One region of the Mesocryomonas lacus genome, then DNA from elsewhere that is predicted to be linked to it. Evidence: predicted binding sites of a transcription regulator. Region 1 holds the regulator's gene; each other region holds the start of a gene.
The links. The regulator PhoB, encoded in region 1, activates phosphate uptake and scavenging genes when phosphate is short. The targets are predictions, from matches to a motif close to TGTCATNNANCTGTCAT.
Positions count from the first base shown of each region.

Region 2: pstS (phosphate ABC transporter substrate-binding protein PstS) is a predicted target of PhoB. The motif match lies at 6,070-6,086, and genes of this name have one in related genera.
Region 3: ACZLZQ_RS07025 (esterase-like activity of phytase family protein) is a predicted target of PhoB. The motif match lies at 5,584-5,600, and genes of this name have one in related genera.
Region 4: ACZLZQ_RS18180 (cycloisomerase) is a predicted target of PhoB. The motif match lies at 4,854-4,870, and genes of this name have one in related genera.

Region 1 is NZ_JBUZWF020000003.1:724,114-731,578, forward strand. It holds gene ACZLZQ_RS13120 (Ig-like domain-containing protein) at 1-1,868, shown strand, start outside; gene ACZLZQ_RS13125 (DUF3297 family protein) at 2,042-2,287, opposite strand; gene ACZLZQ_RS13130 (alpha/beta fold hydrolase) at 2,630-3,526, shown strand; gene phoB (phosphate regulon transcriptional regulator PhoB) at 3,556-4,326, opposite strand; gene phoU (phosphate signaling complex protein PhoU) at 4,337-5,074, opposite strand; gene pstB (phosphate ABC transporter ATP-binding protein PstB) at 5,193-6,002, opposite strand; gene pstA (phosphate ABC transporter permease PstA) at 6,020-7,339, opposite strand; gene pstC (phosphate ABC transporter permease subunit PstC) at 7,336-7,465, opposite strand, start outside.
Region 2 is NZ_JBUZWF020000006.1:97,944-105,408, reverse strand. It holds gene ACZLZQ_RS19515 (type 2 periplasmic-binding domain-containing protein) at 1-193, opposite strand, end outside; gene ACZLZQ_RS19510 (hypothetical protein) at 418-714, opposite strand; gene ACZLZQ_RS19505 (hypothetical protein) at 984-1,211, opposite strand; gene ACZLZQ_RS19500 (hypothetical protein) at 1,365-1,544, opposite strand; gene ACZLZQ_RS19495 (endonuclease/exonuclease/phosphatase family protein) at 1,775-2,890, opposite strand; gene ACZLZQ_RS19490 (Na/Pi cotransporter family protein) at 2,967-4,694, opposite strand; gene pstS (phosphate ABC transporter substrate-binding protein PstS) at 4,776-5,837, opposite strand; gene ACZLZQ_RS19480 (TetR/AcrR family transcriptional regulator) at 6,611-7,174, opposite strand; gene ACZLZQ_RS19475 (amidase) at 7,279-7,465, shown strand, end outside.
Region 3 is NZ_JBUZWF020000002.1:414,804-422,268, reverse strand. It holds gene ybgF (tol-pal system protein YbgF) at 1-9, opposite strand, end outside; gene pal (peptidoglycan-associated lipoprotein Pal) at 226-768, opposite strand; gene tolB (Tol-Pal system beta propeller repeat protein TolB) at 1,043-2,353, opposite strand; gene tolA (cell envelope integrity protein TolA) at 2,452-3,585, opposite strand; gene tolR (protein TolR) at 3,596-4,045, opposite strand; gene tolQ (protein TolQ) at 4,133-4,840, opposite strand; gene ybgC (tol-pal system-associated acyl-CoA thioesterase) at 5,087-5,536, opposite strand; gene ACZLZQ_RS07025 (esterase-like activity of phytase family protein) at 5,648-7,465, shown strand, end outside.
Region 4 is NZ_JBUZWF020000005.1:214,575-222,039, forward strand. It holds gene ACZLZQ_RS18150 (primosomal protein N') at 1-372, opposite strand, end outside; gene fsa (fructose-6-phosphate aldolase) at 564-1,214, shown strand; gene ACZLZQ_RS18160 (NAD(P)/FAD-dependent oxidoreductase) at 1,286-2,395, opposite strand; gene dps (DNA starvation/stationary phase protection protein Dps) at 2,486-3,007, opposite strand; gene ACZLZQ_RS18170 (succinate dehydrogenase iron-sulfur subunit) at 3,198-3,977, opposite strand; gene ACZLZQ_RS18175 (hypothetical protein) at 4,145-4,711, opposite strand; gene ACZLZQ_RS18180 (cycloisomerase) at 4,921-5,775, shown strand; gene sdhA (succinate dehydrogenase flavoprotein subunit) at 5,866-7,465, opposite strand, start outside.

The DNA of each region.
Region 1 (7,465 bases):
TCTCGGCGGCGACCCGCGAGGACGAGCCGCTGACCGGCCGGCTGCCGGTGGCCGTGGACGCCGAAGGCGCGCCGCTGACCTATGCGCTCGCGGCCGATGCGGCGAACGGCCGTGCGGTGGTGCGCGCCGATGGTAGCTACACCTATACGCCGAACGCCGACTTCGACGGCTCCGACAGCTTCACCTATTCGGTCAGCGACGGGACGACGGCCGTCGTCTACACCGTCACCGTATCGGTCGCGGCGGTAAACGATGCACCGGTCGTGACCTCGCCGACCCGCCTGTCGGCGATCGAGGACCGGCCGCTGAGCGGTGCCATCCTGGCACGCGACGTTGATGGCGATCCGGTGACGTTCACCCTTGCCGCGGCGCCGGCGCACGGCAGCGTCGTCGTCAACGCCGACGGGACCTTCACCTACACGCCGGCGGCCGACTTCAACGGCGGCGACAGCTTTGCCGTCGCGGTCTCCGACGGGCGGGGCGGGACGCGGATCGAGACGTTCAGCGTCTCGGTCGCCGACGTGCCGGACCTGCCGGTGACCGGCGCCGACAGCTTCACCGTGCCGGAGGACGGCACCGTGACGCTTGACGTGACCGGCAACGACCGCGACCCCGACGGTACCGGGCTGACGGTCACCGAGATCGACGGCCGGCCGATTGCGGTCGGCGCGCCGGTCCGGATCGCGTCGGGCATGGTCGCCCTGAACCCGGACGGAACGCTGAGCTTCACACCGTCGCCGAACTACAACGGTCCCGCGGGCTTCAGCTATACCGTCCGCAACGCAGCCGGCCTTGCCAGCACCGGCAGCGTCGGCGGGGCAGTGGCCGCTATCAACGATGCGCCAATGCTGCCGCCGCTGCGCATCGACGCGGTGGCGGGCGGCCCGACTACCGGAACGCTCGGCGGGTTCGATCCCGATGGCGATCCGCTCGTCTACACCGTCACGCAGGCGCCGCGGAACGGCACGCTGACGCTTTCGCCGGACGGCCGCTACAGCTACGTGCCGACGCCTGCCTATACCGGTTCCGACAGTTTCAGCTTCTCGGTCAGCGATGGCACGGCGACGGTCACCGGCAGCGCGACCATCGGCGTTCGCCCTGGCCGCACCGAACCGGTGACGGTCGATATCGACGTCCCCGCGCCCGGACCGGACGCGAACGCTTCATTGAGGACGATCGGTCGGCCGGTTCGCTCGGTCGATGCCGACGGCGAGGTGCTGGTGGCGGTCGGCAGCCTTGGCAGCATCGATGCGGGGCCTGTCGGGCAGCGCTCGCTCGACAACGCGATCGACGCGATGCAGGACCTCAACGGCCTTGCCGGGATGCCGGCGGACGAGCTGATCGCCCGCACGGTGCGGGCCCAGACGGACTGGAGCGAGACAGGAGGCCGCCTCGACAGCTTCAGCGCAGCGCCTTTTCTCGGCGGGTCCGATATCGGGCAGCTGCTGTCGCAACGGGACGGCACCTCCTTCGTCGTCGACACCACGATCAACGAGGGCGTCCTCTACGTGATGGTGGCCGCAAGCGAGACGCGCGAAGGCGCGCGGATCGGACATGAAACGCGGGTGACGCTGGCGGACGGGCGCGCGCTGCCGGCCTGGCTGTCGTCTGAGAACGGGGGCGTCGTCTTCGGCTACCCACCGGCGGGCCTCGAGACGATCGCGTTGAAAGTCCAGGCGGTGGACGAGAACGGGGCCGTGTCGCAGAGCGTCATCACCATCGACGTGCGCAGCGGGGCGGTGACGGAGAACCTCCGGGGCGATGAGGCTACGACGGCGGGCGCCGCCCTGTTCTCGCAGCAGCTGAGAGCCGAGCTTGCCGATATCGGCGAGGGCATTGTCGACCTCTACAACGCGCTCCGCTTCTAGAGCATCCCGCAAGTGGTTGGACTTACCCAATTAAGGAAAAATGCTGTCAGTACAAAAAAGACAGAGCACCGTGTGTCCCTCAGGGACGCACGGTGCTCTGTCGGACCGCATTCGACGGATTGCCGCGCCCCAAAGTGCGGCAGTCCAAGATGGAAAGCGCCTTGCCGGCGCCCTCAGTCCTCGCCGCGCAGATAGACCTCGACCGGGCCCTTCAGCTTCAGCGTCATCGGATTGCCGCGGCGGTCCTTCGCATTGCCGGCGGGAACGCGGATCCAGCCTTCGCTGACGCAGTATTCCTCGACATTGGTCTTCTCGACGCCCTTGAACCGGACGCCGATCCCCATCGCCAGCAGTTCAGGATTGTGGAACGGGCTCGACGGATCGGCCGCAAGGCGGTCGGGCAAGGCGATGTCGGCCATCGGTGCCGCCTGCTCGGCCGTCTCGGTGGCTGGCGTCTCGGAGGTCTCGGCCTTGGGTGTGTCGGTCATGTCCAGCGTCTCATCTTTTGATGCGTTGCGCCGGAGATACAAGCTTGGCGGGGTTTCGCCAACACTTGTTGCAATACGCCTCGGCGCTCCATGCCCTGGCGCGCTCCCGGCAGCCGCTCACGCAGTCGTGCTTGACGGGAGAGTGTCCGCCTGCCTGAAGACCCTGCAGCGCCGAGCCGGAGGCACGGAAAGCCGGATCTTTCGACGCTTCCAATGCTTGTGCTGCAACGCGCAAGCGCTCAGGATTGGGAAAATTTGGACATGGAGCCGCCCATGAAACGGATCGTCGGATTGCTCTGCGCCTTGGCACTGGCGATGAGCGTGGGTGGGGTCCAGACAGCCGAAGCGCGGCTGAAGCTCGTCAAACCACGCGATTCAGGCTTTGCGCATGTCGACGGCATCTCGATGTTCTACCAGATCTACGGCAAGGGGCCGCCGATCCTGCTGATCCCCGGAGGCCTTGCCAGCGGAGACGTCTGGCGGCAGCAGATCGCGACGCTCTCGGCGCATCACCTCGTTATCGTCGCCGACAGCCGCGGGCAGGGCCGCTCGACGCGCGACAAGAAGCCGATCACCTATCACCTGATGGCGCGCGACTACCTAAAGCTCCTCGATCTCCTGAAGCTGCCGAAAGTATCGCTGGTCGGCTGGAGCGATGGCGGCATCATCGGCCTCGACATCGCCATCCACCACCCCGACCGGCTGTCGGGGATGTTCATCCAGGCCGCCAACGTGACGCCCGACGGCGCCCTCGCCAACCGCAAGGCGATCGCGGAAGGCAAGGCGCTGCCGGCGCTCGGCCATTACGACAACATCGACGACGAAATCTTCGCGCTCTGGGCGAACGAGCCGAACTTCACGCTGGCGCAGCTGGCCTCGATCACCGTGCCGACGATGATCGTCATCGGCGACCACGACGAGGCGATCAGCCGAGAGCATACCGAGATGATCGCCAATGCCATTCCCGGCGCGCACTTCCTGCTGCTCCCGAATGTTGGACACTCCGCCCCGCTGGAGGACCCGGTCGGCTACGCCGAGGCAGTGCTCGCCTTCGTCGACGCCCCCGGCAGCGCCGCGAGCCTGCAGGCCGACGAGGCCGGCACGGTCCTGCAGGATTTCAAGGACCCGTCACCGGGCAAGGCTGGTCCGGCGGTTCGCGGCGGAGGGTGAGCGGAGCTGCGTTCCCTAAAACTGCGGCGTCAGCCCTCGCTTGCCTGACGCTCGGCCAGCGCCATCTTGCCCTCGTCGTCGGCGCTACGCTGCAACGTCGGCACCACGGCGGCGAAATGCTCGTCGAAGGAGTAGCCGGCGCCGCGGACGGTGCGGACGGGGTCGCGCTGGCGGCCGCGGTTGATGGCCTTGCGCAGGCGGCCGATGTGGACGTCGACGGTGCGCTCGTCGACATAGATGTCGCGGCCCCAGACGCCGTCGAGCAGCTGCTCGCGCGAGAACACCCGGCCGGGCGAGATCATGAAGAACTGCAGCAGCTTGAACTCGGTCGGTCCGAGCTTCAGCTCGCGGCCGTTGCGGTAGGCGCGATGGTTGGCGCGGTCGAGCTTGATGTCGCCGGCGGTCAGATGGTCGGACAGCTTCTGCGGGTTGGAGCGCCAGAGCAGGCTCCGCACCCGGGCCATCAGCTCGGCCATCGAGAAGGGCTTGACGAGGTAGTCGTCGGCGCCCGTCGTCAGTCCCTGGATCCGCTGCTTCTCCTCGCCGCGGGCGGTGAGCATCAGGATCGGCAGCCGTTCCGTCGCCGGCCGGCCGCGTACCCGACGGCAGATCTCGACGCCGGAAATGCCAGGCAGCATCCAATCGAGGATGATGAGGTCGGGCGTCTGCTCCTTCAGCCGAAGATCGGCCTCGTCTCCATTGTCGATGACCTCGACGGTGTAGCCCTCGGCTTCGAGATTGTAGCGGAGGAGGACGCCCAGGGCCTCCTCGTCCTCGACGACGACGATGCGCGCGTTCATCTGCCTGTTCCTACATGTTTCCGGTCGACGGGCCGGAATCCTTCACGCCGACGGTCATCGACGGGGTGGTGTCACTCTTCGGTCGCTCGGATTCCATCTGCTCACCGGTCTTGATGTAGTAGATGGTCTCGGCAATGTTGGTGGCGTGGTCGCCGATGCGCTCGATGTTCTTGGCGCTGAAGAGGAGATGCGTGCAGGCGGTGATGTTGCGCGGATCTTCCATCATGTAGGTCAGCAACTCGCGGAAGATCGACGTGTACATCGCGTCGATCTCTTCATCCGCCTCGCGGATAGCCTGCGCGCGCACGTGGTCGCGGCTGGCATAGGCGTCAAGCACTTCCTTCAGCTGCTCGATGGCGAGCTCGGAGAGATGCTCGATGCCACGCACCAGCTTGATCGGCTGCTGGTGCTCGTGCACGGCGATGACGCGCTTGGCGATGTTCTTGCCGAGGTCGCCGATGCGCTCGAGGTCGCTGGAGATGCGGATCGCGCCGACGATCTCGCGCAGGTCCTGCGCCATTGGCTGACGCTTGGCGATGGTCATGATGGCGCGTTCGTCGAGCTCGCGCTGGGCGGCGTCGAGCATCAGGTCATCCGCGACAACCGACTGGGCCAGGCCCCAGTCGCTGTTGATGAGCGCGGCGACCGAGCGCTCGACCATGCGTTCCGCCTGGCCGCCCATCTCGGAAATGCGCCGGACGATGAACTTCAGTTCCTCGTCGTAGGACGTGACGATGTGCTCGTCCATGGTTCGTCTCCCTGTTCTCGTTGGGCGCAGCCGCCGTCGCGGGACTCTCGGGTCGCGGCCGGCGATGCGGATCATTGGATACGCCGGCCGCGCCCGTCTTGGGGCGCGGCCGGCTGGTTCAGCCGAAGCGGCCGGTGATGTAGTCCTGCGTGCGCTTGTCGTCCGGGTTCTGGAACATCTTCTCGGTCGGGCCGACCTCGGCGATGTTGCCGAGATGGAACATGGCGGTGACCTGGCTGACGCGGGCCGCCTGCTGCATCGAATGGGTGACGATGACGATCGTGTAGTTCTGCTTCAGCTCGTCGATCAGCTCCTCCACCTTGGCGGTGGCGATCGGGTCGAGGGCCGAGCAGGGCTCGTCCATCAGGATGACCTCGGGCGACACGGCGATCGCGCGGGCGATGCAGAGGCGCTGCTGCTGGCCGCCGGAGAGGCCGGTGCCGGCCTCGTCGAGCCGGTCCTTGACCTCTTCATAGAGGCCGGCGCGGCGCAGGCTGGTGACGACGATCTCTTCCAGATCGGTCTTCGACTTGGCGAGGCCATGGATGCGCGGGCCGTAGGAGACGTTCTCGAAGATCGACTTCGGGAACGGGTTAGGCTTCTGGAACACCATGCCGACGCGGGCCCGGAGCTCGACGACGTCGATGGCGGGGTTGTAGACGTTCTCGCCGTCGAGGGTGATGAGACCGCCGACCTTGCAGTGGTCGATGGTGTCGTTCATCCGGTTGAGGCAGCGCAGGAAGGTCGACTTGCCGCAGCCCGACGGGCCGATCAGCGCGGTGACCTGGCGATCCTGGACGTCGAGGCTGACGCCATGCAGCGCCTGCTTGCCACCGTAATGGACGGTGACGTTCTCGCCCTTCATCTTGATCGGACGGTTTGAATGCACGGCGGGACCTTTATTGAGTGTCGCTTGGATATTTTCCATCATTTCTGTCCACCGTTCTACCAGCGACGCTCGAAGCGCCGCCGAAGGATGACGGCTGCAAGGTTCATTGCAGCCAGGAAAAGAAGCAGGATCATGATGGCGCCGGACGTGCGTTCCACGAAAGCACGTTCCGCCTCGTTCGCCCACATGTAGATTTGCACGGGCAAGGCGGTCGAGGCTGCCAGCGGCGAGGACGGCACATCGGCGACGAAGGCCACCATGCCGATGAGGAGCAGCGGCGCGGTCTCGCCGAGGGCGTGCGCCAGGCCGATGATCGTGCCGGTCAGGATGCCGGGAGCGGCCAGCGGCAGGACGTGCTGGAACACCATCTGCATCTTGGAGGCGCCAAGGCCGAGGGCCGCGGCGCGGATCGAGGGCGGCACCGCCTTGAGGGCTGCCCGCGTGGCGATGATGATCGTCGGCAAGGTCATCAGGCTGAGCACGAGGCCGCCGACCAGCGCGGCCGAGCGGGGCATGCCGAAATAGTTGATGAAGACCGCAAGACCGAGCAGACCGTAGACGATCGAGGGCACCGCCGCGAGGTTGTTGATGTTGACCTCGATAAGGTCGGTCAGGCGGTTCTTCGGGGCGAATTCCTCGAGATAGATCGAGGCGGCGACGCCGATCGGCAGCGCCAGAGCGAGAACGATCAGCATCATGTAGGCCGAGCCGATCAGCGCGACGCCGACGCCCGAGGTTTCAGCGCGGCTCGAGCCGCCGAAGGTGAACAGGCCCCAGTTGAAGCGCTGCTCCAGCTGGCCGGCTTCCTCGAGCTGCTTGATCCAGCCGAGCTGGCGGTCGTTGATCGGCCGCCGGCTTTCCTCGACGGTGTTGTCGAACTGGCCCTTGACCGAGCTGTCGACCTTCGAGTCCGCGAACACCCAGAGATCGCGGGTCTGGCCGATGATCGTGAGGTCGTTCATCACCTCGTTGCGCAGCTGGATGCGCACGCCCTGCGACACGAGGGCGGAGGCTTCCTTGACGGCGGCCTTGTCGTTCGGATCGATCTTCAGCGCCGCGACGATGGCGTTCTGCGCCAGCCGCGGATAGTTGGCCATCATCAGCGCCTTGTCGTCCTTGCCGCCGGTGTTCTTCGGGTCGACGATCGACTGTTCGAAGGTGATGGGCAGCCGGATCTCGGTCTGGAAGAAGGCGGTATAGCCTTTCGACACGACGCTCCAGAGCAGCAGTACCAGGAAGGCGAGGCCGATCAGGATGGCGATGATGCCATAGGTCTTGAAGCGGCGCTCGGCGGCGTAGCGCTTCTTGATTCCGATGTCGCGACGGGGGGCGGCATGGCTTGGCGCGCGGGCGCCGTCGACGGTCGCGTCGGTCATTCGTACTGCTCCCGGTACTTACGGACGATGTAGAGGGCAAAGATGTTGAGGCAGAGCGTCACCGCGAAGAGGGTGAGGCCGAGCGCGAAGGCCACCAGCGTCTGCGGCGAGTTGAAGACGAGATCG
Region 2 (7,465 bases), on a different contig from region 1:
TCGGCTCGAAGGAGAGCGTCTCGTTGCGCTTGCCGATCTGGTTCACCAGCGTTGCCGAGGTCGCGACCATCTTCGCCTGGCCGCTGACCGCCGCCGTCACCATCGTGGCGTCGTCGTCGTAGCGGGTGACCGTGAAGCCGCGCTCGGCGGCCATCTTGGTCAGCTCGGTGTCCTGGGTAGTGCCGCGGGTCACCGTCGCGAGCGGCCATCCAGTATTAGGCGTGACCGCGGCTACGTTGTCGAAGCACAGATCTGGCTAGAGCATGTCGATGGCGTTGTCGTCTATGACGACCTGTCGTTGACCGACGACTTGCGCTGGGTCGTAACGCTCGCGCTTGGCGCTCGAGTTCCGGTAGAGTATCACCGACTGCCTGCCGATAGGATCAGCGTAATCGACCGGCAGGCGACGGCAGCAGATTAGGCCGACTTACCGTTCTCGGTGGCTTTCGTCTTCGACTTCCGCTTCTTCGGCTTAGCCTTGGCCTTCTCCGGATCCGACGACCGTTCCGTTAGGGCGGCAGCCTGCATCCGGTCCGCCTTCTTGGGATCGGCGTCGGCTTGCGAGATCACGGCTAGAAATGCGGCCCGGACGATGTCGCCTTTCGAGGCCTCGGGATACTTCGCCTTGACGGCCTCGAACAGCTTCTTCGGTTTCATTTCCGGAGTCGCGAGCTCCGAGACCGCGACTGCGATATTCTCGATGAGACTTGGCATCGTATCCGTCCGTACGTTCATCTCGATGTCACAAACGCACTCCGTGCACCGTCATAGTCAACCCTCGTCGTCCGGATCCGGCCGTCCGACGTGCGCCAGGATCGCGCGATCGACTTCGGCTCGCGTGTATCCATGCTGGCGGATCAGCGTCCGGTGCGTGACCCCCGCATCGATCATCGTGACGATGCGCCGACGCTCGAAGCCGCATAGGTGGCGCCTGGGTTCCGAGCGAAGGAGCTTTCTGACGCGAAGGAGAAGACGCCGCGGCATCAGCTCAGGACGCCGTGCGGGAGATGGAGAGCCTTCCCGATCGCCGCGATCTCGGCATCCGAAGCCGAGACTCCGCTCTCGATGTTGACGAGGCGGCTAACCGGTATCCCGCTGCGAGCGGAGACGTATTGGATCGGGAGACCAGCGTGGTGACGGAACGCTTTTGTTGCAGAGAAGCCATCAGTCAGCATCTTGACGACGGCTTGGGGTATCTGGGGAGTGCTCATGGAGGTGTCCTGAAGCGTGTATTTCGCGTCGTCTACCCCGGTTGAGTATCTGGCGTGTGACACGGCTCCATGCTGCACTGCCGTTGCGTCAGCGCTCCCAACGCCGTCGCATCCATCGAGAGCCCGCCGGCTCCCAACCGGCGGGCTCTTCGATTATGGGGCGCCGCTGTCTTTGCCTGGAAGATCGGCAAGAGCGTCGGTTTCGTCCAACTCGTCGTCGATCTCCGGACGCTTGCCAGAGTCCGTATCGATCTCGTCGAACGAGGTGTCGTCTGTATGACGGATCTCTTCAATATCCGTGGTCAGCGGGCTGATGCCTGGTGTGTTCGACATTTCGTCCTCCTTCGTCGCGATGAAGGTGGAAGACGGCAGCGACCGTCTTCGTTCCAGCTTATCCTGCAAGCCTGAATTTGATCGTCTGCTGCCCGGTGCTGCCATTCGTCTATAGGGAAGCCTCGGTCTACGTCTTCGGGCGTGCCATCCATGATGGCACATCGCGTTCGAGACGAGCGGCGCGGAGACGAGCTGCATCCGGACCTTGTGTAGGGTTTGTTGGTTCCTGCCTAGGAAAGATCGATATCAACCCAGACCGCGGCATGGTCGGAAGCCGCTTCCTGCTTGCGGGCGATCTCCGGGAAGGCTTCCCACTTGCGCGGCCGCACGCCCGGCCACATGCCCTTCCTGTATACCCCGCCCGCAGACACGAGGCCGAAGAGCTCGGGGGAGAGAAGGATGTAGTCGATCTTGTTCGCCGGAAGACAGGAACCGTATGTGCCGGGATGCCCGCCATCGTCGAAGGCCGGATGCTCGAAGACATCTTGAAGGTCGGTGCCCGACAGCAGGGGCCGGAGCGGCTCGCTATTGGGCGTATCGTTGAGATCGCCGATGATGGCGACGTACTTCTCGCCGCCCTGCCTCAGGTCCGCGTAGATCTCGGCTACCCGTCGTGCCTGGGCGCGTCTGCGCTTGTCGGAGGTCGCCGTCGTTCCGTACCCCTTGCTCTTGAGATGGTTCACCAGGACGACGATCCGGTTGCCTCCGGGCGTCGCGACGTTGAATTCAGGGCAGTCGCGGGAGAACACCGGGGACCCATCGGGCAGCCGATCGTCGACATGGCTGCGCATCGCGCCGATGGGGAAGCCCTCTCGGGACACCAGCCCGACGTCGATGCCCCGCTCGTCGTTACCGTCGATGACCATGACGTGCCTGAAGGCCTCACCGCCGATCGCCGGAAGGATCTCGGTATTGAAAGCCGACAGCACAGGACGGGACTCGGCTTCCACGACGCCCAGCACGTCCGCGCCTACCTCGACCATGACCCTTGCGGTATGCCGCATAGCCAGCTCGTTGATCGGCTCGTCGCGAAGCTCCAACGTCCCCACCCAGTCGACGCGACCGTCGGCGACGATCTTGATGCCGCCCGCCCGCGGCCGCTTCACCAGACCGCCCCTGTTGCGGCGCAGGATGACGAAGGGCCCCGTATCGGATCGCTCAAGGCTAAGTTCGATCATAAGCTTTGCCATTCGCGCCTTGTCGCCATCGCCGTAGCGAATGGAGCCGAGAAGCCCGCTGAGCTCCGCGAATGCCTCGAGGACGTCCTGGCCGTCTTCCCAGGTGTCGAGGTTCATTGCCTTGGCGCGGTCGAAGAGATTCTCGACGTTGTAGACGGCAAGGCGCATCGGGGCTCCATAGACCTAGTGGACTGCGAAGAAAGTGCTCGCGATAGGTCTCGTTGCGTGTTGGTACCTCCTCAGGCTACTCTGCAGGGACAGGATTCATGCCATAGCTTGAGGTCTCGTCCCTCTGTTCGCGCAAAGCCGAAGCACGGGCGATCACCGCCTGACGGTTGACCGACTTGCGTTCAGCATCAATGCGTCCGATCAGAAGTTCGGCGCGCTCCACCGAACCCAGCAAAGCGAGTATCGTGCCGCGTTCGCCGGCCCCGGCGTTCGGTCCGAGGGCAAGGGTATGGGCACGCAGCTCGCCGACATCCGGGAAAGCGACGTGTCCCGCCGGCAGCCGGGCATCGGCAACGCCATGCTTCGGCATGATCTCGCCGAGATCGGCATCCAGCCGATCGAGCGCCGTCTGGACGATCTTTTCCGCTTCCGGGCCGAAGCTCTCGCGGCGGACGCGGCGGGCCACTTGGTGCAGGGACTCCGTTAGCGCGGCGGTGAAGTCGGCTTCCTCGATCAGGCTGGCGACGAGATCGAGCTGCTCGAACGGCATGTCGTTCTTCATCAGGTCGGCGGTGTAGGTGCGGATGTCGCGGCTGAGGATGTCGGTTGCAAGGTAATGCTCGCCAGGATCCGACGGTGCTTCCTTCCTCTTGCGGGCGATATCGAGGAACAGCGCGCCAGCTTCGAGGTGTCGGGCCGTTTCCTTCTGCACGGCCGGGATCGCCGCGGCGAAGTCGCCCGCGAGCTTGCGGTCGAGGAATCGCGGCACCGAATAGTCCTCGACGTCCTCGGCCGAGCTGTGCCCGATGCGCGACAGCACCCGGTCGAACACTCCGATGAAAGGGAAGAGCAGAAGCACGTTGAAGATGTTGAAGAAGGTCGAGTAGAGACCGACCGCCACGGGCACGAGGGGGAACGTCTCCTTGCCGTCGACGACCACAGCAATGCCTGGATCGCCGCCGAAGAACTGCATGGCCCAGCGCAGCACCTCGATAGAGACGAAGAACAGAGGAACCGTCACGCAGACGCCGATCACATTGAACGACATGTGGGCGTAGGCGGCCCGCTTGGCGTTCTTGGAGAGGTTGAGCGAGGCGATCCACGAAGTGATGGTTGTGCCGAGGTCGGCGCCGAGAGAGAAGGCAACGGCCGTCGTCCAGTCGAGCACGCCCGCTGCGCCGAGGCCCATGACGATGCCGATGGTCGCCGAGGAGGAGTGGATCATTGCGGTGACACCGGCGGCGATAAAGACACATTTGAGGAGGTTGCCAAAGCTGTCCGCTCGCAGCGTCTGCAAGAGGTCCATCACCTCGGGCATGTTGCGCAGGGGGCGCAGGCCGCCCGTCATCAGGTTGAGGCCGTAGAAGATGAGCGCAAAGCCCATGCAGGCGAGCGCGATGTTGCGCACCCGCTCGTTGTTGGAGAAGCAGTAGACCAGAGAGAACACGCCCGCGAGGATGAGCCCCAGCGGACCGAGCGGCAACGCAATCAGGCCATTGCCGAGGGTCGTGCCGATATTGGCGCCCATGATCACGCTGATCGCGGGTCTGAGCCCCACGACGCCGGCATTCACGAGGCCGACGACCATGACGGTCATCGCGGTGGAGGACTGGATGATGCCGGTGATGAAGGTGCCGGCGAGCACGCCCTTGATCGGAGTCCCCGCCGCCTTGGCGAGAAAGGCGCGCATCTTGTTGACGGACAGCGCCTGGATGCCATTGGCCATGAATTCGAGGCCCAGCATGAAGATGCCCAGCCCCCCGATCACCGGGACAAGGATGTCCTTGAAGATGTTGACTTCCATGCGGCTTGCTCCCCTACGGGCTACGACTGCGGGCGACGCGGCGCCCTCTGCTATTTCTTCGGAGGCGCCATGCCGGGCGGCCTATCGTGTCGCGACCGGGATGGTTGCCCAATAGCTTTCGATCTTGCTGACGAGGTCTGCCGGAAGCGGCACGTAGCCGAGCGCCCGGGCCTGTTCGTCGCCTTGCCTAAAGGCCACCCGGAAGAGGTCGTGCACCCGGCGATACCGCTGGGCGGGCCTGCCTGCCACGGGAAGAACGGCAAAGGTCGCGACGCTCAGCGGGTATGCGCCGTCGCCGCCACCATCTCCGAGGCTGGCTGCAAAAGCGTTCGCCTCGGACCAGTCGGCGCTGCTGGCGGCCGCCGCCACACCCGCGGGTTCGGGCGTGACGAACCGCCCCGCTTTGTTCTCGATGGCGGCAAAGACAAGCTTGGCGCGCTGCGCCTGGCCGAATTCGGCGTACCCGATCGCGCCCTTGGTGGTGCTAAGCGCGGAAAGAAGCGCTGCGGTACCTTTCGCTCCCGTGCCGACGGGCCAGGTCACCAGCGTGTCGGCGCCCACTTTTTCCTTCCATTCTGGGCTTGCGGCGGCAAGGAACTGGGTAAAGGCGAAGGTAGAGCCGGAGCCGTCCTGGCGATGCAGGACGGAGATGTCGCTATCGGGAAGCGGGAGTTGCGGATTGAGAGCGCGGATCCCGGGATCGGACCACTTCGCGATTTTGCCGAGATAGATGTCGGCGAGCACCGGGCCGCTTAGCCGCAGCGCGCCGGGCTCAATGCCGTCGATATTGGCAACGACAGCAATGCCGCCCATGACGATCGGGAACTGCTGCCGCCCGTGCCTGGAAAGTTCTGCCGCCGCCAGCGGGACATCCGTCGCCGCAAAATCCAGTTCGGGCTGGTCGAGACGCATAATGCCGGCGAGAGATCCGACGAGTTCGTAATCGACCTTCCAGTCCGGCGACGTGAAGTCGCCGCCGTCGGTCCGCGCCGCCTCATAGTCCTGCGACCACTTCTGGATGATCGGTGCCGCGAACGTCGACCCGGCCCCCTGGATTGGATCCGCCTTCGCTTGCCCGACGAAGCATACAAGAAGGACGGCACCGAAGAGCCGGGTGAGCCATGGAGCACCGGAAAGGATCATAGCCACGGCACGTCTCCAGAGAGGCTGCAACCAGTGCCACTCGCAGCATGCTGCAAAATGGCTGAGCGCATTTACCTTTCGTAAGGAAGTTATTTAACAATCCGATGAAGGTTGATTTGTCGCGAGCTGAAGGCGTCCGGGAGTAGACAAGACGTTTCGCCGATTGGCCGATCTGTGCATCTGTGCTGACGGGGCGTCCGGAAAGCTTGGAATGAAAGGCCCGAGATCGACCCTTCATCAAGCTGTCACGTGGTAGATTGAGTCTGGTAGGGCGGCGACGTCCAGCGCCCGGCCACAGCAACGGAGCTGCCATGCCCCCGAAGCGCCCGCCCACAGATGCCATGACGTTGCACGAGCTTGGCATCGCAGACATCGACTGCGCATTCGATCCTGATGAATTCCTAAACGGACCTCCCGTGGGAGATATGGACGGGATCTCGGACTTGGAGTTAATCGAAGACGACGGATCGGTACTCAACGATGAACTGCTGCGGTCTCAGTAAAGGCATGCGCAGCATGAGGTGGCAGCCGATACCGGACTTACAGCTATCGACCCATCATTGCCTTACAAGGCAGCGTGATGGGATCCCGACAGCGGACGTTCTCGGTGAGCGGTCATGGCACCCGTCCAGTTGGGATCTGCGTCCGTATCTCCACTGGAAATCACGCCTCATGCTGGCGATGTCCCGGGGTTGGTCGACCTCGTGACGGCCGAACGATTGGCCCTCGCCCTACGAAGCTGGCTCGGTTTCGGCCGGCCTTCTTCGATGCGTTCAAGCCGGCAGCAGCCCGGCATCCCAATAGCCATCGATCAGGTTGTCGAATACGGCGACGTCGGCTTGGCTACGGGCCATGAGCTGGGCGCCGGCGACGGCAGCGAAGATGGCGCGGGCCCGGCGCTCGCACGCGTCGGCCTCCATGTCGGTCGCGTCCGACAGGACCTTGGTCAGCCACGCCACGTTGATCTCGGCAAAGCGGGAAATCTCCTGCCTCACCGTGTCCGGCAGGTCGTCGTGTTCGGCGGACATGAAGCTGCACAGGCAGATGCGGTTGCCGTTCTCAAGCGACCGGCGGAACGTGTTCGGATACTCCCTCAAGGCTTCCGAAGCACCGGCTCCGCCATTCCAGATGCCGTCCAGGACGGAAGCCGAGTCCTCCCAGTAGCGCTTCGCCACCGCCGCGCCGAGGTCGCCCTTGGTTGGGAAGTGGTAATGAATGCTCGCGCTTTTGATGCCTACCTCGGCCGCGAGCTCGCGGAAGTTCAGGCCGGTGTAGCCATGAGCCTGCGCGGCAAGCTTGGCCGCCGCCATGATGTCTTCCTTCATGTTCGAACCCATCATCGCTCTCCGCAAATCTTCTCTATCAAATGATAGATAGACGTTGACGGTCGATATGTGAAGCTCTACGGGTTGTCTATCAACTGATAGATAGGAGCCCAGCGATGACTGCCTCACTCACCCGCCTTGACGCAACCAAGCTCGCCCAACTCATCCGCACGAAGGAGGTCTCGCCCGTCGAGGTCATGCAGGCGCACCTCGATCGCATCGAGGCCATCGACTCGACGATCAACGCGATCGTAACTGTCGCTGGAGGCGCGCTCGACGCGGCCAAGGCTGCGGAAGCCGCCG
Region 3 (7,465 bases), on a different contig from region 1:
CATCTTCATTCCCGCATATTCTCCTTGAGCCGCCCAGAAGCAGGCCACCCCGGCATACCGGACGGCAGCGATACCATTCTGGGCAGATCGACTTGGCCAAAGTTGGGCCGGCACGGCCGTGCCTGCCGACATATCGCGTGGCATCTTTACCAAGATCGGGCACAAACGAAAGCGGCCCCGAAGGGCCGCCACGTCATTTCATTTAGGTAGACGGTCGGCGAGCGATCAGCTGCCGGCGCCGTTCAGCACGGTGACCGCGCGACGGTTCTGCGACCAGCAGGAGATGTCGTCGCAAACCGCGACCGGACGTTCCTTGCCGTAGGAGATGGTACGCATCCGGTTGCTGGAGACGCCCTGGCGGGCCAGGTACTCGCGGGTGGCGGCGGCGCGGCGGGCGCCGAGCGCCAGGTTGTACTCGCGGGTGCCGCGCTCGTCGGCATGGCCTTCGACGGTGATCGAGTACTGCGAATACTGGTTCAGCCAGCGCGCCTGGGCGGTCAGGATCTGCTGGGCATCGGCGCGGACGACCGAGGAGTCGGTGTCGAAGAAGATGCGGTCGCCGACGTTGACGGTGAAGTCCTGGCTGGTGCCGGGCGCGGCATTGCCGCCGCGGCCGTTCAGGCCGCCGGCGCCACCGGCGCCGTCCAAACCGAGACCCGAGGCATTGTCCGGCAGGCCGCCGTTCTTCTTCGCGCAACCGGCGACGGCCAGGGCGGCCATGAGGGCAAGGGCAATGCGGCTATGGGCCAAAACAGCGATCCGGCTCATGGCCAGCTCCTTCGTATTTGATATGTTGTCGTTACCAGACGTTTACGCTGAACAGACTTAAGACCGAGTAAACGCCGGGAATGAAACAGTGAATCGAATTGACGATTCCCTTGCCTGCACAGCCTTTTGAGTCCGCATGAAGGCAGGCGGCCGAGAACCGCCGTCGCACCGCTTAACGGCGTTCGATCTGCCGCAAACAGTGACGCCCGCGCATCACTGCGCGGGCGTCATCTTCATAACAAGCGGTCGTTTCTCCTGCGCGAAGGCGCGCAGTCTATTCCCGCGACGGGGACCAGGCCGGGTCCGAGGCGTAGCCCGGCGTTCCGATCTTCTGCTCGTTCCGCCCCGTGAGGTCGATCGAGTAGAGCTGCGGGCCAGCGCCGCCCTGCGGATCGCGGAAGAACATCAGAACGCGGCCGTTCGGCGCCCAGGTCGGCCCCTCGTTGTGGAAGCCCGAGGTCAGGATACGCTCGCCCGAGCCGTCGGGCCGCATGACGCCGATCTGGAACTGACCGCCGGTCTGCTTGGTGAAGGCGATGAGATCGCCTCGGGGCGACCAGACGGGGGTCGAATAAGAGCCGTCGCCGAACGAGATGCGCTGCTGACCGGAGCCGTCGGTGCCCATCATGTAGAGCTGCGGGCGGCCGCCGCGGTCGCTCTCGAAGACGATCCGCGAGCCGTCCGGCGCATAGGACGGCGCCGTGTCGATCGCCGTGGTCGAGGTCAGCCGTGTCGTGGCGCGCGAGCGCAGGTCCATCGCGTAGATGTTGGCATTGCCATCCTGCTGCAGGCTCATGATCACCTTCTGGCCGTCCGGCGAGAAGCGCGGTGCGAAGGTCATGCCGGGGAAGTTGCCCACCGCCTCGCGCTGGCCGGTCTCGAGCTGCAGGAGATAGACCCGCGGCTCCGACTTGCCGAAGGACATGTAGGTGATTTCCTGGCGGTTCGGCGAGAAGCGCGGCGTCAGCACGAGGTCGGAACCGTCGGACAGATAGTTCACGTTGGCGCCGTCCTGGTCCATGATCGCCAGACGCTTGACGCGGGCGGTCTTGGATCCGCTCTCTGAGACGAAGACGATGCGGGTGTCGAAATAGCCCTTCTCGCCGGTCAGCCGCTCGTAGATCGCATCGGCGATGATGTGGGCGACACGGCGCCAGTTGTCGGGGGTGGTGTAGAATTGCTGCCCGTCGAGCTGGGTGCCGGCGAACGTGTCCCACAGCCGGAACTCGACGCGCAGTCGGCCATCCGCCTCGGGCGTCACCTTGCCGGTAACGATCGCCTGGGCGTTGATCACCGTCCAGTCGGCAAAGCGCGGCGCTGCATCCGGACCGAGATCCTTCTGGATGAAGGCGGAGGGATCGATGGGCGCGAACAGGCCCGTACGCTTCAGATCGGCGGTAACCACTTGGCTGATCTGCTGGCCGACCTTGCCGCTCGCCTGGAAACTGTTGATCGCGATCGGCAGCGGATCGACGTTGCCGCTGGTGATGTCGATCTCGATGGCGGCGGACGCCGGCGTCAGCGTCGCGGCCGTACCGACGAACAGCGCCAGCGCGGCGAACAGCAGCTTGAGTTCTCTTTTCATGTCAGACCTTCATCAACTCGGGTAGAGGACAGCAGCCGAGCGGGTCGACATGCGCCTCGATCTCGTGCCTTGCCGCGCCGCGACAAGGCCTCAGGTTCTCAATACATCGCGCTCGGGTCGAAATTCAGCGTCGTTTCTTCCCAGCCGCCGGCATACATCTCGGCCGGGAGGTTGAACGGGGCGCAGCGACGGATCGCACGCACTGCCGCTTCCGCCGCAATCCGCTCGGCACCCGAGCCGCCTCCGCCGCGGATGATCTCCGGCGCGCCGACGAGACCGCCGGACGGATCGAACTGGATCTTGATCGAGACCTTCAGCGAATCCGGTTCCGCGCCGCCGGCGGGGACCGAGTAGCAGCGCCGCATCTGCTCGTTCAAAAGACCCTGGATCTCGCCGAGCTGGCTGCGCGAAAGCTTGGTGCCGGTCGTCCGCTCGCTGCCGAGCGAGGCCTGTTCGGTCGAGCGTTTGGCACCGCCACCGGCTGCCTTCTGCTTGTTGATCACGGCGGCCGCCATCGCCTCGAAGTCGGAATCGCTGTCGGCTTCGCTCGGTTTCTTGGAGTCGGACTTGTTCTGCTTGGCAGGCTTCGGAGTCTCGGTCTTGGTCTCTGCTGGCTTGGCGTCGGCGACCTTCACCGGGGCCGGCGGACGCGGCTTGGCAGCCGGCACCGGCACTTTCTCGAGCGCCGGCTCGGGCTTTGGCTGCTCTTCCGGCGTCGGCTCTGTCTTATCCTCGGCGATCATCTCGGCGAGCGGGTCGATCTCGGGCGTGACTTCCTTCGGTGGCGTCGGCTTGGCCGCTTCCTTCACCGGCTCGGGTTTCGGCTCAGGCGGCTTCGGCGGCGGCGGCGCCTCGGCGACCTTCGGCGCCTCGGGCTCCGGCTTCGGCTCGACCTTCGGCTGCGCGACGGGCTTTGCGCCACCGGTCTGCGGGGTCACGTTGCGCGTCTTGTCGGGCGTCGGCGGCGTGTCGAGATCCGCCTCGTTGTCGCCGGTGTTCTCCGCCGGCATCGGCAGCGTGGCCGGGCGCGTCGTCGGGGTCGGGGCCGGCTTCTCGGAGACCGGCGCCTTCTTCTCGCCCTTCACGCCCTCGAACTGGTCCGACAGGATGATCTCGACCGGCAGCGCCTCGGCATAGCTCGCGTCAAGCGGCTTCGGGCCGGAGATCGACCAGAGACCCCAGCTGAGGAGCGCGACGTGCAGGACAGAGGATGTGACGAGGCCGGACTTCATAGCCGTTCGATCAGCTCGTGGTTTCGGTATCGGTGACGAGACCGATATTGGTGAAGCCGGCGGCCGAGATCAGCGCCATGACGCGGATGACGCTGCCATAGTCGACGTCCTTGGCGGCGCGCACGAAGATGCGCTCCTGGTAACCGGTCTTGGCGATCTCGGTGAGCTTGGAAACGACTTCGGCCTCGGCGATCTCGGTCTCCTGAATAAACACCATGCCATCCCCGCGCACGGAGACGCTGATGGGCTGGGTCTCGGCGTTAAGCGCCTTTGCCGCCGTCTTCGGCAGCTCCAGCGGAACGCCGACCGTCAGCATCGGTGCGGCGACCATGAAGATGATCAAGAGCACCAGCATGACGTCGACCATCGGCGTCACGTTGATCTCGCTCATCGGCCCCCGCCCGCGGCGTCTGCGCCGACGGGAACCGCCCGATGCCGCTCCGCCTGTGGACATGCCCATATCGTCGGCTCCTTCGCCCTCGAAGCTCTACGCTCCGATCGTGTCAGCTTGAGAGCGCCGCGGTGGCGCTCGCGTGTCGTCGGGCGTTCAGCGCGCCGGGGTCTTCTCGTCGATCTGACGCGACAGGATGGCCGAGAACTCGTCGGCGAAGGCCTCGAGGCGCATGCCGAGCTTGCCCGCATCGGCCGACAGCTTGTTGTAGGCGATAACCGCGGGGATAGCCGCGACGAGGCCAATGGCGGTGGCGAGCAGCGCCTCGGCGATGCCGGGTGCGACGACGGCAAGGTTCGTCTGCTTGGAGGCGGCGATCGCCTGGAACGAGGTCATGATGCCGATCACCGTGCCGAACAGGCCCACGAAGGGTCCGGCCGAACCGACGGTGGCGAGGAAGCCGAGCCGCGACTCCAGGCTGTCCATCTCGCGCGCCAGGGTGACGTCCATCGCCTTCTCGATGCGGTTGTGGAGGCCGATCGGCGAGCGCGCGCCCTTCTCGAACGACTTCTTCCACTCGCGCATGGCGGCGACGAACAGCGCGCCCATGCCCGTGGTCTTGCGCTCGGAAAGGGTCTGGTAGAGCTCCTCCAGCGACTGGCCGGACCAAAAATTGTTCTCGAAAGTGTTGAGCTGGCGACGGAAAGCACCGAAACGCATGGTCTTGTCGACGATGATCGCCCAGGTCCAGACCGAGGCCATCAGCAGCCCGAGCATGACCATCTTCACGATGAAGCCGGCCTGCCAGAACAGATCCCACAGTCCCACGCCGTGCTCCGGAGCTGCCAAAGCGCTCTGCGCGATCTCGTTCATGCGATTGACCCTCGAATCGATGCCGCTGAAGCAGCCGTGCGGCCGTGTGGACCGCGATGCACCATCGTCGTCCCGGACCACCTGTCCGTTCCGCTGTTAGGCTCAGTGCTTCAGAAGACCCGCCATGCTCTAACAATTTGAATCAAGCGAAAGAATGGCAAGCGACATCAGCGCTTTGAGCCCGGCTATTCAAACAGCATTAACGTTAAGCAATCGTTGCGAATTGTTGCGGTGCCGTCACGGCAGCGGCATCGGCCGCTCCAGAATGGCCGAAACCGCCTCGGGCATGCGGCGCGGTTTGCCCTCGGGCGAGATCACGGCGACCTTCACTTTTGCTTCGACCAGCATCGTATCGCCCGCGAAAATTCGCTGATCGAGAATGATCCGCGCGCCGCCGAGGAGAACCGTGCGCGTCTCGACGGTCAGGACGTCGTCGATCCGGGCGGGGCGCAGAAAGTCGATATCCATGTGGCGGACGGCGAAGGCCATCGGCTCGCCGAAGGCGCCCTCCGCCAGCGCGCGGTGGCCGATGCCCTTCAGGCGGAGGAAGTCGGTCCGTCCGCGTTCCAGGAAGTGCAGGTAGCGCGCGTGGTAGACGACGCCGGAAAAGTCCGTGTCCTCGAAGTAGACGCGCACGTCGAGCGCATGGCCGTAATCGGTCAGCCGTCCGGAAAGATGATCGGTCATGCCGCCGGAATAGGAGATCGCGCTGGATTTGTCATGCCGGGCGGTGGTGTCATCGGCCTGTCACGCGGAGCTGCTTAGGGACCACAACCGTTCCGCTATCCGAGAGAACCGATGACCTTCCCGAAGACTGCCTCCCTCGCCGCTTTGCTGCTCGCGTCCACCGCGCTCGCGGCTGCGGCCGAACCCGTGTTCAACCGGATCGCCTCGTTTCCCGTCGCCAGCAACCTTCCGGAAAGCACCGACCCGAAGACTCCGACCTCTTCGGAGATCGTCTCGGCCTCCAAGGACGACATGACGCTCGTCTATTCAGACAGCCCGCATGGCGGCATCGGCTTCGTCGACATCACTGACCCCAAGGCGCCGAAGGGCGCCGGCTACGTCAAGTTCGACGGTGAGCCGACCTCGGTCGCCTTCGCCGGCAGCAAGGCCCTTGTCGGCTTCCGGACGTCGGAGACCAAGGCGAACCCGTCGGGCGAGCTCGGCGCGGTCGACATCGCCACCAAGGCGCAGAGCCCGGTCTGCGAGCTCGGCGGCCAGCCGGATTCGGTCGCCGTCGCGCCGGACGGCAGCTTTGCCGCGATCGCCATCGAGAACGAGCGCGACGAGGAGGTCAACGACGGCGCCTTGCCGCAGATGCCCGCAGGCTTCCTCGTCACCGTGCCGCTTGCCGCCGACGGCGCGCCGGACTGCGCCGGTCTGAAAAAGATCGAGATGACGGGCCTTGCCGAAGTCTCGCCCGAGGATCCGGAGCCGGAATTCGTCGACATTAATTCCAAGGGCGAGATCGTCGTCTCGCTGCAGGAAAACAACCACATCGTCATCGTCGACGGCAAGACCGGCACGGTGACCTCGCACTTCTCCGCTGGAAGCCTCGCGGTCGAGGGCGTCGACACCGCCAAGGACGGCAAGCTCGACTTCTCCGGATCGGTCGAGGCACGCCCCCGCGAGCCCGACACCGTCAAATGGCTGAAAGGCGACCGCATCGCCGCCGCCAACGAGGGCGACTGGAAGGGCGGCACGCGCTCGTTCACCATCTACAACCGCGACGGCAGCGTCTCCTACGAGTCCGGCCCGTCCTTCGAGCAGGCCGTCGCCCGCCTCGGCCACTTCCCCGACAAGCGCGCCGACAAGAAGGGCATCGAGCCGGAAGGGCTCGCCACCGGCACCTTCGACGGCCAGGACTTCCTCTTCGTCCTCTCCGAGCGCGGCTCGGTCGTCGGCGTCTACGAGGACACCGGCGCAGAACCAAAACTGACGCAGATCCTGCCGTCGGGCATCGCGCCCGAAGGCGCCACCACCATCGCATCGCGCAACCTTCTCGTCACCGCCAACGAGAACGATCTCGTCGAGGACGGCGCCGCCCGCTCGCACATCATGCTCTACGAGCGCGCCGAGGGCACGGCCGCCTATCCGCAGATCGTCAGCCAGGACGTCGACGGCAAGATCCAGGGTTTTGGCGCGCTGTCCGGCCTCGTCGCGGCGGGCACGTCGAACCAGTTCTACGCCATCAGCGACTCCGTCTATTCGGCAGCGCCGAGCATCTACACGGTCGACGCTTCGCAGAAGCCGGCGAAGATCACCGCGACCACCATCGTCACGCGGGACGGCAAGCCGGCCAAGAAGCTCGACCTCGAGGGCATCGCGCTCGACGGAAAGGGCGGCTTCTGGCTCGGCAGCGAAGGCAACACCGAGAAGGAAGTGCCCCACGCGCTGCTGCACGTCGACGCCAAGGGCGCCATCACCGAGGAGATCGCCTTCCCGAAAGAACTGCTTGAAGGCGAGACCCGCTTCGGCACGGAGGGCGTGACCCTCGTCGACGGCAAGATCTGGCTCGCCATCCAGCGGCCGTGGAAGAACGACCCGAAGAATCAGACCAAGCTCGTCTCCTACGACCCGGCCGCCAAGACCTGGGGCGCCGTACTCTACCCG
Region 4 (7,465 bases), on a different contig from region 1:
CCAGGGCTCGGGGTCGAAGGCCGCCGGCGCCCGAAGCGCCATGCGCGCCACCAAGCCCGGCGGTGACAGCGTATAGTCCGCCACCCAGTCGATGAACTGGCGCATGGCGGCATCGAGCGGCGGGCAGTCGAAGACGTGGGTGATCGCCCTGAGCTTGCCGGGGTCGACGGTCGCCGAATCTGGCGCGTCGTCCCAGACGATCCCGGCGACCTGCCGCGGCCCGAGCGGCACCTGCACGATCGAGCCCGGCACCACCAGCATTCCCTCCGGCACGGCGTAGGAATAGGGCCGCGGCGTCGGCAGCGGCACCAGAACCGGCACCGACCGGATGTCGAACAGCTGGCCGGTCAGGGGGGAACTCGCTCGGGACATGGATCCGATTCGGCTGGGTGGGGTTCTGACATAGACGGGTCGCGCCGAAGGCGGTAGCAGGCGCTGGCCATGGGCGGGCCTACGGGCCGGAAGCCGGGCAATGGAAAGCCTTACGTGGTGACCCGGTCCCCGAGTTGCGATATCACCACGCCAGAGGCGGGGCACCGCCGGCGCAAGGAAGGACAAAAGCGATGAAATTCTTCGTGGACACGGCCGATATTGGCGAAATCCGGGAAATGAACGAAGCTGGCCTGATCGATGGCGTGACCACCAACCCCTCTTTGGTGCTGAAGGCCGGTCGGCCGATGATGGACCTCATCGCCGAGATCTGCGATGCCGTCGACGGCCCGGTCTCGGCCGAGGTATCGGCCCTCACCGCCGACGAAATGATCCGCGAAGGCAAGATCCTCGCCGGCATCGCCAACAATGTCTGCATCAAGCTTCCGCTGACGCTCGACGGCCTGAAGGCCTGCAAGCACCTGACCGACGAAGGTTTTGAGACCAACGTCACGCTCTGCTTCTCCGCCACCCAGGCGCTGCTCGCCGCCAAGGCAGGTGCGACCTACGTCTCGCCGTTCATCGGCCGCCTCGACGACATCAACATCAACGGCATGGAGCTGATCGCCGACATCCGGCGCATCTTCGACAATTACGACTTCGACACGCAGATCCTCGCCGCCTCGATCCGGACGCTGAACCATGTCCGCGAAGCCGCGCTGATCGGCGCCGACGTCGCGACCGTGCCGACCTCGACGCTGAAGGCGCTGGTCAAGCATCCGCTGACCGACAAGGGCCTCGAGACCTTCGTCGCCGACTGGAAGAAGACCGGCCAGACCATCTGAGGCGCCCTGCTCTCACGTCAGACACAAAGGCCCGGCCGGCGACGGTCGGGCCTTTTTCATGCTGGGGCTTTTTAGGTCGGGGCCGCGCTTTCGTAGAGCCGGCGGTAGCGGCTGAGGAAGCGCTGGTCCAGCCAGTGCTTCAGCGACAGGGCAGATCGCCCGCGCCATCCAAGGCCACCCCGCATCGCGAGCCCCTGGCCATCCGCCAGATCGACGATCGACAGCGCCCGTCGCTGCGGCCGGTAGTGCGAGAGCGCCTTGCCTTCGGCGGCGGCGAGGAGGTTTTCCGCCAGCACGGCCCCGGCGCGCACGCCGTAGACGCCGAGCTTCGGCCGGGGACAGCCGACGATCCCGGCACAGTCACCGGCGGCAAAAATTCGGGGGTCGCCGACCGACTGCAGCGTCGGTTCGACCAGAAGGCCATCGCCCACGGGAAGGCCCAGCATCCCCGTCAGAGGATGCGCGACGAGCCCTGTCGCCAGGATCAGCCGATCGAAGCCGAGCACCACGCCCGAAGCAAGGCGCAGCGATCCCGCCGACGCCTCTGCGACGGCGCTGCCGCGATGGACGACGGCCCCCCGCCTCTCGAGGCTCGCCAGCGCCGCCCGACCGAGAAAGCCTGGCGCCTGCGGCAGGAGGCTCGCCTCTGCCGTGACCAGCGTCACCGACAGCCTGATCCCACGGGTGGCGGCGAGGTGGAGAAGGTTGCCGGCGATCTCGCAGCCTGTCGCGCCCCCGCCGACCACGAGCACCCGCGACGCGCCAAGTGCGGCCGCAATCTCCTCGCGCAGTGCTGGCAAGCCGCCGATCGGCTTCACTGCGGCTGTGGCGACTCCCTCGAAGGACGAGGGCATACGGACCGTGCTGCCGATGGCGAAGGAAACGAAGTCGTAGGGGACGGGCGGAGAGGCCGCTAGAAGCAACGTCCGGGCCGCACGATCGAGCCCGACGACACGGTCCGCGATGAGGTCCGCCCCACAAGCCTTTGCCAGGCGGAAAGGATCGAGGCTGGCGGCTTCGGCGTCGAAACGCCCGCCGAGAATGCCGCTGCCGCGGCCGGAGTACCAGAACCGGCCGGGATCGATCAGCACCAGCTCGATCCCGCGCGCCCTGAACGCCTTTACCCGGTTGAGGACGACGAGATGGGCATGGCCACAACCGACGAGAACAATTCGCGTCATACGCCCCTGCTGCCGGTCATCGCATCCCCCTCAAACGCAGAAAGGGCGACGCTGTCGCGCCGCCCTCTCAAAACTAGACTGCCGAAAGGCTCAGGTCGAATGACCGGCATCCTCGACCTGGAAATGGCTTTCTAGGAAGTAGAGACCGGTGTTGATGCCACGGCCGATCTCGGTCAGCAGGTCGGCGGTCAGGTCGTCGCCGGCCTCGTCTGCCTCGCTGATGCCCTCCTGCAGCGCCGCGCTCCAGGCGGCGTAGGAATCCGACAAGCGGCGCAGGTGATCTTCCGACTTCACGATGTCCAGCGCGTAGGCTGGCAGGATCGTGTTGCTGGCTGCAGCCTGCACGGTGCCCTGGGCCTGGCCGCCCATGCCGGTGAGGCGCTCGGCGATGAGGTCGACATAGGCTTCGACCGCCTCATGCTGTTCATCGAACAGCTTGTGCACGGCGATGAAGTTCATGCCCTTCACGTTCCAGTGCGCCTGCTTGGCCTGGTAGGACAGGTCAATCGCGGTGCCAAGGTGCTTCTGCAGCAGCGCGACCATGGCGCCCCGGACGTTTTCTTTCTGCGGATTCTTGGTCGGGTGAAGCATGACGGTGGGAGACTTGGCCACGGTGGGTCCTTCCGGATGATGGATCTGAGCGCCAGTGCCGTCGGTCTTGCCGATGCCGGGCGCCTTCCCCCGCTAAACCGATCAACCCTCTGCTGGTTCCTCACCCACCCGGGAGCCAGCCATGCAAAGCCGCCTCCCCTCGTGCCAGATGCACCCCGCTCCCACGGGAACGGGACGCTCGCCGCGGCGATCAGACGCGGCGCTCGACCATCATCTTCTTGATCTCGGCGATGGCCTTCGCCGGGTTCAGCCCCTTCGGGCAGGACTGCGTGCAGTTCATGATGGTGTGGCAGCGGTAGAGCCGGAACGGGTCCTCCAGCTCGTCGAGCCGGGCGCCGGTCGCCTCGTCACGGCTGTCGATCAGCCAGCGATAGGCCTGCAGCAGCACGGCCGGACCGAGATAGCGCTCGCCGTTCCACCAGTAGGACGGGCACGAGGTCTGGCAGCAGAAGCAGAGGATGCACTCGTAGAGACCGTCGAGCTTGGCGCGGTCGTCGTGGCTCTGCTTCCACTCCTTCTCGGGCTCCGGCGTCTCGGTCTGCAGCCAGGGCTCGATCGAGCGGAGCTGCGCATAGGGCACAGAGAGATCCGGCACGAGGTCCTTGATCACCGGCATGTGCGGCAGCGGGTAGACCTTGATGGCGCCCTTCACCTCGTCCATGCCCTTGGTGCAGGCGAGCGTGTTGGAGCCGTCGATGTTCATCGCGCAGGAGCCGCAAATGCCCTCGCGGCACGAGCGGCGCAGCGTCAGCGTCGAATCGACCTTGTTCTTGATCCACAACAGCGCGTCGAGCACCATCGGGCCGCAATCGTCGAGATCGACGTAGAACGTATCGAGCCGCGGGTTCTCGCCGTCGTCCGGCGACCAGCGGTAGATGCCGAACTCGCGGACGTTCTTCGTCCCTTCCGGTTTCGGCCAGACCTTGCCCTTGGAGATCCGGGAATTCTTCGGGAGGGTGAGCTCGACCATGACGGGATCCGGTGCCAGTTTGGAATCGATGCAGATATAAGAGCGTGCACTGCAAAACACCAGCAAGGAATCCACTGTAAGGCCCTTACGGCCATGGGCTTTTCCGGAGCCCATGGCGCGATCCGCGTGCGAACCGATTTAATCGGGGGCGGCCGATCGCCTCCCCGTTACGGCGCGGGTTTGACGGGGACGGCCGGGGTTGCCGGCGTCATCGGCACGGCTGGCGCCGCCGGCATCGCGGGCTTGGCGGCCGCATCCGGCTTGGCGACGAACTTGCCTGTGGCGCAGGAATCGGCCGTCTTGCTGATAAAATCGAAGATGACGCCCTGGTCCGGCTGGCCGACGCGGCCATCCGCCAGCATGCGGTCGGCGACCGGCGGCGCGACGACGGTGGCGATGAGATAGTCGCGCTGCGGATCGGACAGTCCGGTCAGCGTCTGCTCGGCGAGGCAGTGGCAAGCCTCCTTCGACATCTCCTTCATCTGGATGCCGCACAGCCCGGTGATCAGCTCGATCTGCGTCGCTTTGTCGCCCGCCCGCGGGATCTCGAACTGTTTTGCCGGCGCGGCGCCTGGGGTCGCTGGCGCAGCTCCCGGGGTTGCTGGCGCGGCGCCGGGGGTCGCGGGCGCGGCGGCCGGCGCCATCGGTGCCGTCGGAGCGGTCTGCGCCAGGGCCGGCATGGCCAGCCCGAGAGCGAAAAGGGCCGGCAGTCCGGCGCGGATGAATGAAGGCATGAAATTCTCCCAAGGATATCGTCGGCTGCTTGAAGAGCCGTTTGGCCGGTGTCCCGTCACGAGACCTAGCGCCATGGGAGCGGCTTGGCGAGGTCCCACGTATAGGTCCCGCGCCCTGAAGACTGCGGCATACCGCGCTGCCTGTCACGGGCGCTTCATCGCGCAGGCCTAGACAGTCAGGCTTACCGATCCCGCCCCGGAGTGCCGACATGACCCCCGCTTGCCTTCGCACCCTCGCCTGTGTCGCCATCGTCGCCCTCACCGGCGCGGCCTTCGCCGCCGGCGAACCGCCACAAATGCGTTCGGAAAGCATCGCCTCCTACGTCGTGCCGGAAGCCAACCAGGCGGTCGCCGTCGATGCCGACTTCTTCTATGCGATCGACAACCGCAAGATCGCCAAATACGACAAGCGGACGCAGAAGCTGGTGAAGACCTGGGAACGGCCGAAAGGCGGCCCGATCCAGCATTTCGACAGCGCGACGGTGGTCGACGGCCGGATCTACCTCGCCCATTCCAATTATCCGGAATGGCCGATGGCGAGTTCGCTCGAGATCTTCGACGCCGCAACCTTGACCCACGTCGCGACCCATTCCTTCGGCATCCAGATCGGCTCGTTCACCTGGGTCGACAAGGGACCGGATGGCCGGTGGTACGGCGGCTTTGCCAACTACAACCGCGTCTTCGGCAAGAGCCCGATCGCCTACGGCAACAAGTACAACACCCAGATCGTCCGCTTCGACGCCGACTGGCAGCCGGTGGAGCAGTGGACCATCCCCGAGGCCGTCGTCGAGAAGTTCGAGGACATGTCGAACTCCGGCGGCTCGTGGGGCCCGGACGGCAGGCTCTACCTCTCCGGCCACGACCCCGCGGAAGCCTATGTCATGCAACTGCCGGAAATGGGTCCCGTGCTCGACTGGGTCGCCACCGTCCCGCTCGACAACCACGGCCAGGGCATTGCCTGGGACCGGTCGCAGAAGGACGTGATCTACGCCATCATCCGCGGCAAGGGCGACGAGCCGAACCGTGTGACCGTCAACCGCGTGCTGTTCGACGCGGTCCCGTAAGGCCTGAAACGCAAAGGGCGATTGCACACAATCATTGTGTACAATCGCCCCGCACTTTTCACCCGTCCTGTGCTGCCCTTGGCTGGGCGCTTAGTAAACCCGCTTCTTCGGCTGGATGTACTCGATCTCGTTCGACATCGTGTAGGTATGCACCGGCCGGTCTTCCAGCGAGACGGTCTTCGCCTCGGTGTCGCAGAACGACAGCGTGTGCTTCATCCAGTTGGCGTCGTCGCGGTCCGGGAAATCCTCGCGGGCATGGGCGCCGCGCGATTCCTGGCGGGCAAGGGCCGAGTCCATGGTGACGACCGCCTGGCTGATCAGGTTGTCGTATTCCATGGTCTCGATGAGGTCGGTGTTCCAGATCAGCGAGCGGTCGGTGATCTTGACGTCGTCGGAGGCATTCCAGACCTGGTGGATCTTCTGGTGGCCCTCTTCGAGGATCTCGCCGGTGCGGAACACGGCGCAGTTCGACTGCATCGTGCGCTGCATCTCGTCGCGGAGGTCCGCCGTCGAGGTCGAGCCCTTGGCGTAGCGGAAGCGGTCGAGCCGGGCGAGCGAGTTCTCGCCGGCATTGGCCGGCAGCGGCGCCTGGGAGGCGCCGGCCTGCACGGTCTCGGCGCAGCGCAGGCCCGCCGCGCGGCCGAACACCACGAGGTCGATCAGCGAGTTGGAGCCGAGCCGGTTGGCGCCGTGCACCGAGACGCAAGCCGCCTCGCCCACCGCCATCAGGCCCTGGACCACGGTGTCGGCATTGCCGTCCTTCTTGGTGAGCACCTCGCCGTGATAGTTCGTCGGGATGCCGCCCATGTTGTAGTGGACGGTCGGCAGCACCGGGATCGGCTCCTTGGTCACGTCGACGCCGGCGAAGATCCGTGCCGATTCCGAGATGCCCGGCAGGCGCTCGTGCAGGATCTTCGGATCGAGATGGTCGAGGTGCAGGAAGATGTGGTCCTTGTTTTTGCCGACGCCGCGGCCGTCGCGGATTTCCATCGTCATCGAGCGGGAGACGACGTCGCGCGAGGCGAGATCCTTGGCCGAGGGGGCATAGCGCTCCATGAAGCGCTCGCCTTCGGAATTGGTGAGGTAGCCGCCCTCGCCGCGCGCGCCCTCGGTGATCAGGCAGCCGGCGCCGTAGATGCCGGTCGGGTGGAACTGCACGAACTCCATGTCCTGCAGCGGCAGGCCGGCGCGCAGCACCATGGCGTTGCCGTCACCGGTGCAGGTGTGGGCGGAGGTCGCCGAGAAGTAGGCGCGGCCGTAGCCGCCGGTGGCGAGGATCGTCTTCTTGGCGCGGAAGCGGTGCAGCGTGCCGTCGTCGAGGCAGAGCGCGACGACGCCGACGCAGGCGCCCTCCTCGTCCATGATCAGGTCGATCGCGAAATACTCGATGAAGAATTCCGAGGAATAGCGCAGCGACTGGCCGTAGAGCGTGTGCAGGATCGCGTGGCCGGTCCGGTCGGCGGCAGCGCAGGTGCGCTGGGCCGGTGGGCCGTTGCCGAAATCGGTGGTCATGCCGCCGAAAGGCCGCTGGTAGATCTTGCCGTCTTCGGTGCGCGAGAACGGCACGCCGAAATGCTCGAGCTCGTAGACCGCCTTCGGCGCTTCCCGCACCAAGTATTCGATGGCGTCCTGGTCGCCCAGCCAGTCCGATCCCTTGACGGTGTCGTACATGTGCCAGCGCCAGTTGTCG